One region of the Paenibacillus sp. Y280 genome, then DNA from elsewhere that is predicted to be linked to it. Evidence: predicted binding sites of a transcription regulator. Region 1 holds the regulator's gene; each other region holds the start of a gene.
What was found. The regulator Rex, encoded in region 1, represses fermentation and respiration genes when NADH is low (regulators of the CRP and FNR family bind a similar motif). The targets are predictions, from matches to a motif close to TTGTGAAATATTTCACAA.
Positions count from the first base shown of each region.

Region 1 (3,126 bases):
ATCCGCATTAATGATCTTGGGCAATTGATCTTCGGTCAGCCATACGAATACCTTATCATCCGCTTGATTTACGCCTTCAACAACCCAGCTCTCTTTGCTCCATATATGATGATAGACATTATTAATAGAAGCTAGATCAGCCGCTTTTGTTGCTTGCTCCTTGGCATCCTTTATGGCTGACCACTCTGGACCTTGTATATCGCGAAAATAAATAAAGAAAAAGGTGATCAGCAGCAAAAGACTAGCGACGATCAAAAACAACCATTTCTGCAGCGTCATAAACGGCGGACGTTTTCTAGCGATTACGCGCATTAGGCTTGCAGCAAGCGATCGAAGCTCGCTTGCGCCTCGTAACGAATTTTCTCCTCATCGAGGAAGGTGCATTCGCCGAATTTGAGTACTTGCCGCCCGTCAATCCATACATGCGCAACGTCGCGTCCGGATCCGGAGTAAACCAAATGCGAGATCATATCCGTCTTCGGATAGAAATGCGGCTGCTCGATGTTAATAGCGATAAAATCAGCCTTCATTCCTTCTTTCAAGCTGCCGATTTGATCCTGCTGCCAAATGGATTTGGCTCCGTAGACAGTACCCAGCTTTAATGCCTCAATTGCCGGAATTGCGGTTGGATCGCCTGACACGCCTTTGTGCAGCAGAGCAGAGAACCGAATTTCCTCAAACAAATCCAAATTATTGTTGCTTGCGACACTGTCCGTTCCAAGCGATACGGTCACGCCGGCACGAAGCAGGTCGGGTACGCGCGCGATGCCGCTCGCAAGCTTAAGATTGCTTACTGGGTTATGCGATACCGCTACCCCCTTGGCAGCAAGGATCTCGATCTCAGCATCGTTTAGATGCACGGCATGCGCAACGAGCGCTGGGCGCGAGAAGAAGCCAAGCCGCTCCAAATGCTCAACGGGACGAACGCCGTAATCTCTAACATTTTGCTCAACCTCAGCTAATGTTTCGGACATATGCGTATGCAGCGGCAAGTTGTAATCATGTGCAGCCTGGACAAACCGTTCAATATAATCCGGCGGACATGTATAAGGCGCATGCGGAGAAATCATCGTTGTAATGCGGCCATCCGCTTTGCCGTTCCAATCGCGCGCGAATGCGATTGCCTCAGCAAGCTTTGCCTCTTGAACGTCCGGCGGGCATAGGCCAATTACACCTCGTGTCAATACGCCGCGGATACCGCTCTGTTCTACCATTTGTGCAACCTGATCCATCCGATCATACATATCGACAAAAGCCGTTGTACCCGAGCGGAGCATTTCAACAATAGCAAGAGCGCTGCCGGCACGCGTATCCTGATCGACATATTTTCCTTCCATCGGCCACATTTTCTGCTCTAGCCATACTTGCAGATTCTGATCATCGGAGTATCCCCGCAGCAGGCTCATCGCCGCGTGGCCATGTGTGTTAATAAGGCCTGGCATAAATGCCAGCTTGCTTCCGTCGATTTTTTGGACGCCTTCTGAAAGCTGTACAGGCGCTTCCGTACCTATGTAGGTAATCCGGTCATCCGTAACGACCATATGTCCCTTAAACGTTGGATTTGCATCATCCATCGTAACAAACAAACCATCTTCAATCCAAATCTGACTCATCCTTGGACTCTCCTTCTCTAACTAAATAGTAAGCTAAGCTAAGCAGCTCCTTAGTGAAATCCGCGTTATGTATCCGAATTTCATCCGGTACGCGCAGGATGGCAGGCGCAAAGTTCAATATCCCCTCTACGCCTGCCTCCACGAATTGATTGGCGACATTTTGTGCTTCAAAAGCCGGCACCGTTATAATGCCAATTCTAATCTTTTGCTCCGAAACGGTATTAACCAATTCGCTCATAGGCAGCACGATCAAATTGTTAATGCTCGTTCCGATTTTGCTTGGGTGCACATCGAATACGGCCGTAATTTGCATGTTGTCCTTCGAGTATTTATTGTAATTGCATAAGGCATGTCCTAAATTGCCGGCTCCCACCAATGCAACCTTGATCGTCTGATCAACCTTCAAAATCTGCCGTATCTTTTCAATTAAATAAACGACGTCATAGCCGACACCCTTGCGCCCAAAATCACCGAAATAAGCAAGATCCTTACGGATTTGAGCAGGATTTAGATCAAGCTTCACGCCTAATTCTTGTGATGAAACGGTTTGAATTTCGCGATTATGCATTTCGTTCAATACTTGGAGATAAATCGGGAGCCTTCTGACTACGGCCTCCGATATTTTCGTTTGCTTCATCGCTTCTCCTCCTCAGCACTAGACGCAGCTTGACTCAACTGCGGAACTTCCTGCTTTTCTTCCGACAACCATTCCCGCATCCGTACAATCATTTGATCCGTATGCATCGTTTCGATTTTTGGACCCGGCAAGGAATATAAGAAATGCTTCCCATAGTACGTATCAATTACCCTCGTATCATATATGATTACAATACCCTTATCCTGCGATGTTCTTACAAGCCTTCCGAAGCCCTGTTTAAAGCGTATAACCGCTTGAGGAATAGACAGCTTCATAAATGGGTTTTGCTTTTGACGCTGCAGCATTTCAGCCTTGGCCTCTGCTAATGGATGATTCGGCGGCTGGAATGGCAATCGAACGATAGCCAGGCAAATCAAAGCTTCGCCAGGAATATCTACACCTTCCCAGAAGCTGCTCGTACCAAGAAGAACAGACTCAGGCGTCTGGCGGAATCGTCTAGTGAGCTTTGTACGGTTGCCGCTGTCGATGCCCTGTCCGAGTACTTGAATGCCTGCTGCGCTTAATTGATCCTTAAGCGGCTCATATACCTGCTTAAGCATCCGGTAGGACGTAAACAGCACGAGCATTCTCCCGTTCGTTTCCTTTGCAGCGTCTGCGAGCGATTTTACAAGCATATCCAAGTAAGAATCATCTACAGCAGCGCCTCGCAGCACCGGAAAATTACGAGGTATGACAACGAGTGCCTGCTCCCTATAGTTGAAGGGCGAGGGAAGCTGTACGGTTTTAAGCTTTCCTTGCTCTTCATAGCCAGTCAGCCCGAGCTGCTCTGATGCATATTGAAATGATTTTTGCACCGATAACGTTGCTGACGTCAATACGATGCTCTCTTTTACATCAAAGAAGTACTTTTGAAGC
Region 1 covers NZ_JBXCIW010000003.1:44,540-47,665, reverse strand. The annotation lists gene AC1TPC_RS04740 (cell wall elongation regulator TseB-like domain-containing protein) at 1-312, opposite strand, end outside; gene AC1TPC_RS04735 (amidohydrolase) at 312-1,613, opposite strand; gene AC1TPC_RS04730 (redox-sensing transcriptional repressor Rex) at 1,594-2,250, opposite strand; gene dinG (ATP-dependent DNA helicase DinG) at 2,247-3,126, opposite strand, start outside.

Region 2 (3,126 bases), on a different contig from region 1:
TTGCTGCAAATAAGGCCGCACATCCAGTTCGACTGTTCGTGGAGCGTTTGGCTGCATTTCATTTCACCTCCGGCTTCTAGACATATAGCTTGGCTTCCTCGTACAATCCCGTCATTCCTCCGTATAAGGCGTAAAAGAAAGAGTCTGGCGCGTCAAGCGAGAATGAGGTGTATTCCTTTGGGTCGATTCGAAGCATTCTCTCAAACAGAGCAGCGCTGTCGTACGCATAGAAGCAAAAGTACGTGTATTCGAACTCCGGCATTTTTTCAACTATCGTTACAATGTCATGAGCGAATTCGTTAATATGCTGCCGTGCATCCTTGATCATGGCAGTCGCGTCATCCAGCTTGACGGAAATCTTAATCGTTTTCTCATTGATAATCTCTATGCCGGCCATCTAACCACTCCCAATCTAAGCTGCTACAGCTTGCCGATTTTCACTTTGAACGTTTCCGGCCCTTTCTCGAGGTATTCCCAAGTGAACTGCTCTTTGTACATAGATTCAAACTGAAAACGCAGCGGCATGGGATCATGATCGTTGATTAAAAGCATAGCCTCGGATGGCTGCAGCTTATTAAAGGTTTCAAATATGACCTTGTGCTTCAATTGAGGCGGGTATTCTGTGGCATTGACGGAAGCGGTGAATAATGGTTGCATCGTGTATTCCTCCTGTGAAAGATGATTTTGATTACACCGTTATTATATAGGGATGAGGTAATCGGCTTTGTGACGCTCATCACAAATAGAAATATTTCTTAATGACCCCTAACAGCTTTACCATTGTCATTACCGTCATTAGTTACCCTCAAGATAGCAACAGCCCCTTTGGAAGCATGATTGAATTGATGGGTTACAATCGGGTAATCCCCCTCCTCGGTGACGGTTACTTCCACGACAGCACCGCCGCTGGCAGGGAGAATCAAGGTTTGAAGACCATAGAGCACATTTTTGGGATTCCCATCCAAATAGACACGGTCCATTACGGTGCCCGCGATATGAAGCGAACTTATTTCATTTGGGCCGGCATTGTTTACATAAAATCGAACCTTGTCTCCGACTTTCGCCAGAAACGGCTTTTCTTTTAATGTAAAGTCGTCTCCATTAAATACCACGTAGGATGGCTCGTCATTTAAGAACGATTCAAAGTCGTTTTCCTTGTACCATTCGCTTTGAACAATCGTGTACTCCCGATCAATCAGCTCGTCCGAAGGATAACCGTTTGTCGGCTCAACAATAATGATCCCATACATGCCGTTCGCGATATGCGACAAAACGGGCTTTGTTCCGCAGTGGTACATGAATACGCCCGGAGTATGGACCGGATACGTAAAGTTGCCCTTCTCATTTGGCATGACATCGATAAATTTGCTGCTTGGCGCAGCATGCACGGCGTGAAAATCCATCGAATGAGGGATCGCCGGGTCAAGATTTCTAAGCGTGAAGTTAAGCGTATCTCCTTCTTTCACCCGAAGAACAGGGCCGGGCACCGTTCCGTTAAAGGTCCATGCATTGTAATTGACGCCTTTCGAGATTTCGATATCCGTGATCTGCGCAGTCATTTCAATAGAAACGATGTTTCCGTCTCGCTTCACGACGGGCATTACTGGCGGTTGATTGATTTTGTGAATAACGGGGGTTGATTCAACCGTGACGATGTTTTCAGTGCCAGCGTTCATGCATCCTCCTAGAATCAAGATGAACGCGATCCATGCAAGGAGGCGTCTATTCCGTTTCGGCATTGCAATCATCCTTCCTTATTGAATAGGTGTTAATAAGTGAAAACATTCACAATATATCTTGCAGTTGGGGAACGTTGATAAATTTAATATAGGATAAGTCAGTTGTGTTAAGTGTGATGGTACTCACAGCAACAGCTTTATTTATTCATTAAGATGGTTTCAGTTTTTAATTGCAGCGAGAGGAGGAGTAGGATGAAGACTTTAATAACCGAAAGAGACTACAAGGAGAATCCATTCATCGTGATATGGGAAGTCACTCGGGCATGCGCCTTGAAATGTCTGCACTGCCGGGCGGAAGCGCAGTATAGAGCGGATCCGCGTCAGCTGTCTTTCGAGGAAGGAAAGAAACTTATTGATGAAATTGCCGGGATGGATCATCCTTTATTCGTATTTACAGGCGGAGATCCGCTTATGCGTCCCGATTTATTCGAGCTAGCCCAGTATGCTATCGAAGAAAAGGGGCTGCCTGTTTCGATGACGCCGAGCGCTACGCCAAAGGTTACCCGCGAAGCGATACGTAAAGCCAAGGAGGTCGGATTATCGCGGTGGGCCTTTAGTCTTGACGGCTCAAGCGCAGCCATTCACGATCACTTTCGCGGCACGCGGGGATCTTATGAGCGGACGATGAAGGGCATCGAATATTTGAAGGAGCAGAAGATACCCATTCAAGTAAACACAACGGTATCGGTTTATAATCTTCACGATCTTGAGGCAATTGCGGAGAAGGTCAAGGATATGGGGGCTGTGCTTTGGAGTTTGTTTTTCCTGGTGCCGACTGGACGTGCGTTGAAGAAGGATATGATCACTGCCGATCAGCATGAAGAGGTGATGAAATGGTTGTGCCAATTGGGGCAAAAAATGCCTTATGGCGTGAAAGCGACGGAAGCGCCTCATTACAGAAGGGTATTTTTGCAGGAGAGCAAGCGGTTAGGCGAAAGGATAGCCCCAGGCGGGGAGAAACGAATGGATATGCTCGGACGCGCTCCCAAAGGCGTCAATGACGGCGACGGATTTGTTTTTATAAGCCATACCGGCGATGTGTATCCTAGCGGTTTCCTGCCCGTTGTTTGCGGCAATGTCAGAGAGCGGTCTTTAACGGAAATTTACCGGGACTCCGCGGTTATGAGGCAGCTGCGCGACAAATCGCTGTTAAAGGGCAAGTGCGGGGTGTGCGAATTCAAGGAAATATGCGGGGGTTCGAGGGCTAGAGCCTATGCGGTTACCGGAGATTACCTGGAAAGCGATCCTTATTGCGCCTATGTGCCGAAAGCATTTCAACAACAAGGCAGTTTGCAGTCGATCTAACATGAATCTGATAAGGTGGTGGAAGGCATGCAGTATAAAAAGCTTTGGTTAGCATTATTCTTGGTGTTCGCAATTTCATTCG
Region 2 covers NZ_JBXCIW010000021.1:7,089-10,214, forward strand. The annotation lists gene AC1TPC_RS21395 (DUF2249 domain-containing protein) at 1-57, opposite strand, end outside; gene AC1TPC_RS21400 (hypothetical protein) at 77-397, opposite strand; gene AC1TPC_RS21405 (DUF2249 domain-containing protein) at 421-657, opposite strand; gene AC1TPC_RS21410 (multicopper oxidase domain-containing protein) at 756-1,676, opposite strand; gene AC1TPC_RS21415 (TIGR04053 family radical SAM/SPASM domain-containing protein) at 1,932-3,044, shown strand; gene AC1TPC_RS21420 (nitric-oxide reductase large subunit) at 3,072-3,126, shown strand, end outside.
Region 2: the regulator Rex is predicted to act here: its motif matches at 1,774-1,791, upstream of AC1TPC_RS21415 (TIGR04053 family radical SAM/SPASM domain-containing protein).

Region 3 (3,126 bases), on a different contig from region 1:
AGCGGCGGGGTATCCGTCGGCGATTATGATGTCATGGCGGAATTTTTTGCTGCAACGAACGGGAACGAAGCCGAGCTGCTCTTCAATAAAGTGGCCATGCGGCCTGGAAGTCCAACCTCGGCTGCCGTCATGAATAAGAAGCTCGTCTTCGGTCTATCCGGCAATCCCGGCGCTTGCTTTGTTGGTTTTGAGCTGTTTGTGCGCCCCGCTCTGCTTGCGATGCAAGGTAAAGAAAATCCTCTCCCATCCAGTATTCAAGCGACTATAACAAACGATTACAATAAAGGATGTCCGCACGATCGATACATTCGGGGAAAAATGACATACTCCCAGGAGCAAGTAACGGTGAGTGTGTTGGAGAAGAACAGTTCAAGTATGCTAGTATCTATTCAAGATGCCAATTGCCTCATTCTGATCCCATCAGGATCCAAAGGTGTCTCAGCCGGTCAGATTGTTAAAGTGATCACTCTTCCTTATGAAATAACCAAGTAGTGAAGCGAGGTGGACAATGGAAAATCAGAACAAACAAGATTCCAAGGTCGTGGATGCTTTTCAAAGGCCTCTTCGCGATCTTCGTATATCGATAACCGACCGCTGCAATTTCAGGTGCCGCTATTGCATGCCGGAGGAAGTGTTTGGCCCCAATTTTCGGTTTTTAGGGCAGGATAAGCTGCTTTCTCCTCAAGAGATTGAGAGACTAACGCGTATTTTTGTTTCGCTTGGCGTTTCGAAAATACGGATTACAGGCGGGGAGCCCCTGTTAAATAAAGATATCGCCAACATTATTATGCGTATTCGCCGAATAGAAGGCGTCAAAGATTTGGCTGTTACAACGAACGGTTCGCTATTAAAGTCGAAAGCCAAGGCATTAAAAGACGCCGGGCTGGAGCGAATTACCGTGAGTTTGGATAGTTTGGACGATGACCGGTTCGGAGCCATGAACGGGAGAGGTTTTTCGGCAAAAAGAGTATTGGAAGGCATTGATGCCGCGGCGGCTGCCGGATTGTCCGTAAAGGTAAATATGGTCGTCCAGAAAGGTATCAATGAACAGGATATTGTTCCGATGGCCCGATACTTCCGCGAAAGAGGTCATAGTCTGCGATTTGTTGAGTTTATGGATGTCGGGAATAGCAATGGATGGAATTTGAAGCATGTCGTTCCGAGCCAAAGCGTTTACGAAATCATTCACAAAGAAATGCCTCTAGGACCTGCAGGATCAAGCTATTTCGGCGAGGTTGCGACACGGTATCGTTATATTGGTTCTCAGGAAGAGATCGGCTTGATTTCCTCTGTAAGCCAGGCGTTCTGCAGTTCTTGCACGAGAGCCAGGCTTTCTGCGGAAGGCCACTTGTATACGTGTTTGTTTGCTTCAGAGAAGACCGATCTGCTAGGTATGATCAGGGGCGGCGCCAGCGATGATGAGGTAAGATCGTTCATTGCTCAAATTTGGGGCAATCGTATGGACCGTTATTCCGAGACGAGACTTACACAGACAACTCCTAAGCATAAGGTTGAAATGTCCCATATCGGCGGATAGTCTGTTGTGCCGCACGATCAGAGATGATTGTTTTCATATATAGAAGAGCCCGTGGCGAATGGATGCTGCGGGCTTGTTTTTTATGCACGCGTAATTTGGAGGTTCTGTGATAAAATTCACATCCTTGCCGGACGATTCTCTTTATGATTAAAGCATAAGGATTAAGAGAATTGAGACAGCATTGCGAGGAGGAACTAATATGACTATCCATGGAGATAAACGTGAGAAGCTTATACTAATCGGCAACGGCATGGCGGGAATCAACACGATTGAGCAAATATTGAAGCTGGCGCCGGACAAGTACAACATTACGGTCATCGGTAAGGAGCCGCATCCCAATTATAACCGTATTCAATTGTCCTACCTATTGGAAGGCAGCAAGTCTTTCGATGAAATGATTTTGAATGATTATTCCTGGTACGGGCAGCACGGAATTACATTGTTCGCCGGGATCGAGGCAGCGCAGATCGATATCGACTCCAAGCAAGTGCAATTGAGCGATGGTTCATTCAGCGCCTATGACAAGCTGATCATTGCGACAGGATCCAAACCCGTTATGCTTCCGATTCCAGGTGTAGATAAAGAAGGGATCGTCAGCTTCCGGGACGTGCAGGACTGTGAGCGAATGACCAGCGCGGCGCGTACATGGAAGAAGGCTGCGGTCATCGGCGGAGGCTTGCTCGGGCTTGAGGCCGCGAAGGGACTGCTGAAACTGGGAATGGAGGTAACGGTCGTTCATTTATTCCCGGATTTGATGGAACGGCAGCTCGACCCAGCCGCCTCCGCCATGCTGCAAACGGAGCTTGAGGAGCAGGGGATTCGGTTCCTTCTAAAGAAGAAGACGGTGTCAATCGGCGGTGGAGCGCGTGTTGAAAGCTTGCAGTTTGAAGACGGCTCATCGCTCGAAACGGATTTCCTCGTGATGGCGGTAGGCATTGCTCCGGAGACCGCACTAGCTCGCGATTGCGGCATAGAGACAGCAAGAGGCATTATCGTAGACGACTTCATGCAGACAAGCGCGCCTGATGTATATGCGGTTGGCGAGTGCAATCAGCATCGTGGCGTCAGCTACGGGCTTGTAGCGCCGCTGTTTGAACAGGGAGCTGTGTTAGCCAAACAGCTGTGTGGTCTGCCTGTGGAGCCTTACCAAGGCTCGATCGTCTCGACCAAGCTGAAAATATCCGGCGTCGATGTTTTCTCTGCAGGGGAGTTTCAAGATGCTTCCGGGCTGGATGTTATCCGCATGCAGGACAATTGGAATAAGACGTATAAAAAGGTCCTTCTTCGCGATAATCGTATCGTCGGCTGTGTGCTGTTCGGAGATATTACGGATTCGGCCCAGCTGTTCAAATGGGTGAAGGCGCATGAACCGATGACGCGGGACATTCATGAACAGCTCGTGGGTTCGACGCATGCAGAGGGCACGGATCCGCTAGCTTTTGTTGCCGCTATGCCGTCCGATGAAATTGTTTGCGGGTGCAACGGGGTTACCAAAGGCATGATCATCCAAGCGATTGCGGATAAAGGCCTCACTACAGTAGAAGAAATCAAGAGTAGTACGGGTGCCAGCCGGTCATGCGGAGGCTGTA
Region 3 covers NZ_JBXCIW010000021.1:44,041-47,166, forward strand. The annotation lists gene AC1TPC_RS21555 (molybdopterin molybdotransferase MoeA) at 1-492, shown strand, start outside; gene moaA (GTP 3',8-cyclase MoaA) at 509-1,537, shown strand; gene nirB (nitrite reductase large subunit NirB) at 1,737-3,126, shown strand, end outside.
Region 3: the regulator Rex is predicted to act here: its motif matches at 1,642-1,659, upstream of nirB (nitrite reductase large subunit NirB).

Region 4 (3,126 bases), on a different contig from region 1:
GTTGATGATCCCGCCTGCGCCTGCCGGAATAAAGATCAGCATCCCCATAAAAGGAGCAAAGAAGCGCACATCCTTCCAAGGCAGTACCTTAAGCCAACCAAACAAGCCTTTTGTTCCTTTTGACCTGCCGTTCAGCTCGAATGTCGCGAATAATGAGAATGCGGTCATGAGCGAAGGGACGACAACCATAAAAGTCAGTACGACCTGAATGTATTTCCAAAGCGGTGAAATGCCGGGCTCCATGAGCTGATGATGAAAACCGACGGGAATCGAAAACAGCAATAACAGCAAAAAAGAGAGCCTTGCAAGCGCATCACTGAAAATTTTGCCTCCAATTATTTTAGGAATAATGACATACCAGTAAATATAGGCGGGCAGCAGCCAGAAATAAACTAAAGGATGTCCAAAATACCAGAACAAGGTGCGGCTGACCATCACATCTATTTTATCTACCCATCCGAACGACCAAGGAATAAATTGCAGGAGCACCGTGGCCGCTACACCAATCGTCGCAACAAGCCACATTAGCATCGTTACAACGGCCATGAATGAAAACAAGGGAGACAGTTTCCCCTGATGTTTCTTTCTCCAGCAGCGATATTGATAAAAGATACCGAAGCCGCTCAGCCAGCTGCCCACCACAACGAGAGCTAGCGCAATATAAAAATACGGAGAAGCCTTCATCGGAGCATAAAAAGTATAGAGCACCGTCGCTTTGTTGAGCAGGATTACAATCGTAGCGATCGCCGTTCCTATCGTCATGAGTAGAAAACCCGCCCAGCCGAGCCGTCTCGCTAGAGGGAGAAGCTTTCCACCCAGAGTCTTAGCCACACCCGAATACAAAAATCCAATAATGAAAAAAGTCGTGAAAATTAACGCCATTAAAACGCCATGCGCAGTAAGCAGCTGGTAGTAGCCAATTCCGGCAGGAAGCGTAATCATGCCGCCTCGTACTAACCCCTGCAGCACCCCGGCTATGCCTCCTAGAAGCAGTGCGCTGAACGCCACAATGAGATGCGCGAGAACAATATTCGAATCTCTGCGGTCAAAGCCTGTAAGACTCTGTTGAAGCATCTTGATCATCCCTTCTATTTCACTATAATCGTTGTGGACATATATTCGTGTCCGGCTCCGCAATACTCATTGCAAAGGATCAAATATTCGCCCGGTTTGTCAAAGGTATAGCTCAAATGGTTGACCTCGCCCGGAACAACCATCATATTCACATTTGTCCCCGGAATTTGAAAGCCATGAACGACATCGCTGCTCGTAATTTGAAAATGAATTGTCGCTCCTGCAGGCACTTCCAGCTTTTCCGGCTTGTACCCGAATGCAAACGCCACCATGTAGGCGTTATACTCGTTCTCTCCGATCCTCTCTAAGCCAGGGTTATCGAAAGGAGCCGTTTCATCCACTTTCTCCGGATCGATCGAATGGTGATGTCCGGTCGGTGGCTGCATGCCCATCGCAAATGCGCCTACCCCTATTACTCCAAGGAACACAATGAGCATCGTGATCCCAAACATGATCCAAATTTTCTCCAACCGATGAATATGCATGTTTCATTACCCCCTATATAAAAATAATATAAATACGCTAAGCCATGTGACGATAAGAAAACCTCCCAAAAGCATTACGGATACAAACGTTCCCTTAAGTGAATGTTCTTCGTGAGATTGCAATGGCTTCGGTTTCTTTCCCATCCTGTATACCCCCGTTTCCAACTTTTTTTCGTTGTAATTATTGTACGTTCAACGATGTCTCGGTATCTGTGATAATGATCACAAATGCTCTCAATTGTTTGTGTCTTTTTTATTGCGATTGCCGTCAAAAAACAGCCCCCACCACGCGAACATGATGAGGGCAGACGTATACAGCAGCTATTGTTGTTAAAAAATCGGCATGCAAGCGGCAAAACATGCAGGAAGGCGGCGTCCTCACTTTCAACGCTATTTATTCAACAATTAATTTACCGGTCATTTTATTATGGCCCGCCCCGCAGAAAATCGAACATATGTAAGCAAACTCTCCGGTTTTGTCGGCAACAAACGAAATGGTTTTATTGCCTTGCACTTCTTTCTTATAGCCTTCCACTACAACGGCGTGATTACCTTGCGAGTTTTTTAGGGTCAGCTTTACTGTATCGCCTTTGTTTACCTTGATTTCTTTTAGATCGAATTCGAAATTTTTGGCATCGATCGTAAACTCCTTCACCGCTCCGCTTACGTTAGCATTTGCATTTGTATTCGTTTCTCCCTTGCTCTCCTCCGCTTTGCCGCATGCTGACACAATCAATACGACTGCTACGATTAGACACATAGCCAACATCCACTTCTTCATCCTGTTCTCCTCCTGTAATTTAAGCTAAGAAGGCTTATAGCCCTTCTTGGTCTGTGAATTAACCTCATTATAAGTAAACGACTCGCTTCTCACTATGATCTTTATCACACTGCCACTCACTACAATCAAGCAGTTGCTTCATCTTCGCTCTAGCTTCTTCAACGATGGCCTCAATGTCCCCCCTTGCGGGAGAATCCAAATGGATACCGACCAATACAGCAACTGTATGGCCTATGGCAAGAGCCGCCGTCTCTGCCAATTCGGACGCCAGGTCCCCCTCACGATGGCCGGGAAGCGAAAGAACATTTACAATGGTATGCTTATCATCCGATACATACGCTGTTGCTACTGCTCCGATGTGGGCTGCACCCCCTGTAACAAGAAACACGATATCCTGTCCCATAGCAGATAATTTGATTTCAATCGTATCCGATCGTTTCGAGCTAAGCTGTTGGGCAAACATTCTCGAGTCCTCCATGAATAGCCAACTCATATTCTTTTATAATATTATCAACTATGACTTGTACAGGTAATATATCTTTTATTTCGTGAACTCTAGCGCCGGCAAAAACCAGCCCGGTATCCGTATCCCCTAAGGTCGTCTTTATGAGGGAATCCAATGTGCAAAATTGATAGGAACAATGTTTAAGGCAGTCATAGCACTTAGCAATCTTTAACTTTTTACCTCCGCTGATCAATGCCGTAAATTGATTTTTAATCGCCCGACCTTGCAAACCAACCGTAGTTTTCACGAGTACGGTATCACCCTCATTACAATCTACATAC
Region 4 covers NZ_JBXCIW010000021.1:24,816-27,941, reverse strand. The annotation lists gene AC1TPC_RS21485 (cbb3-type cytochrome c oxidase subunit I) at 1-1,074, opposite strand, end outside; gene AC1TPC_RS21480 (cytochrome c oxidase subunit II) at 1,089-1,559, opposite strand; gene AC1TPC_RS21475 (cupredoxin domain-containing protein) at 1,954-2,340, opposite strand; gene lpdD (prenylated flavin chaperone LpdD) at 2,408-2,803, opposite strand; partial or broken gene AC1TPC_RS21465 (NAD(P)H-dependent flavin oxidoreductase) at 2,784-3,126, opposite strand, start outside.
Region 4: the regulator Rex is predicted to act here: its motif matches at 1,770-1,787, upstream of AC1TPC_RS21480 (cytochrome c oxidase subunit II).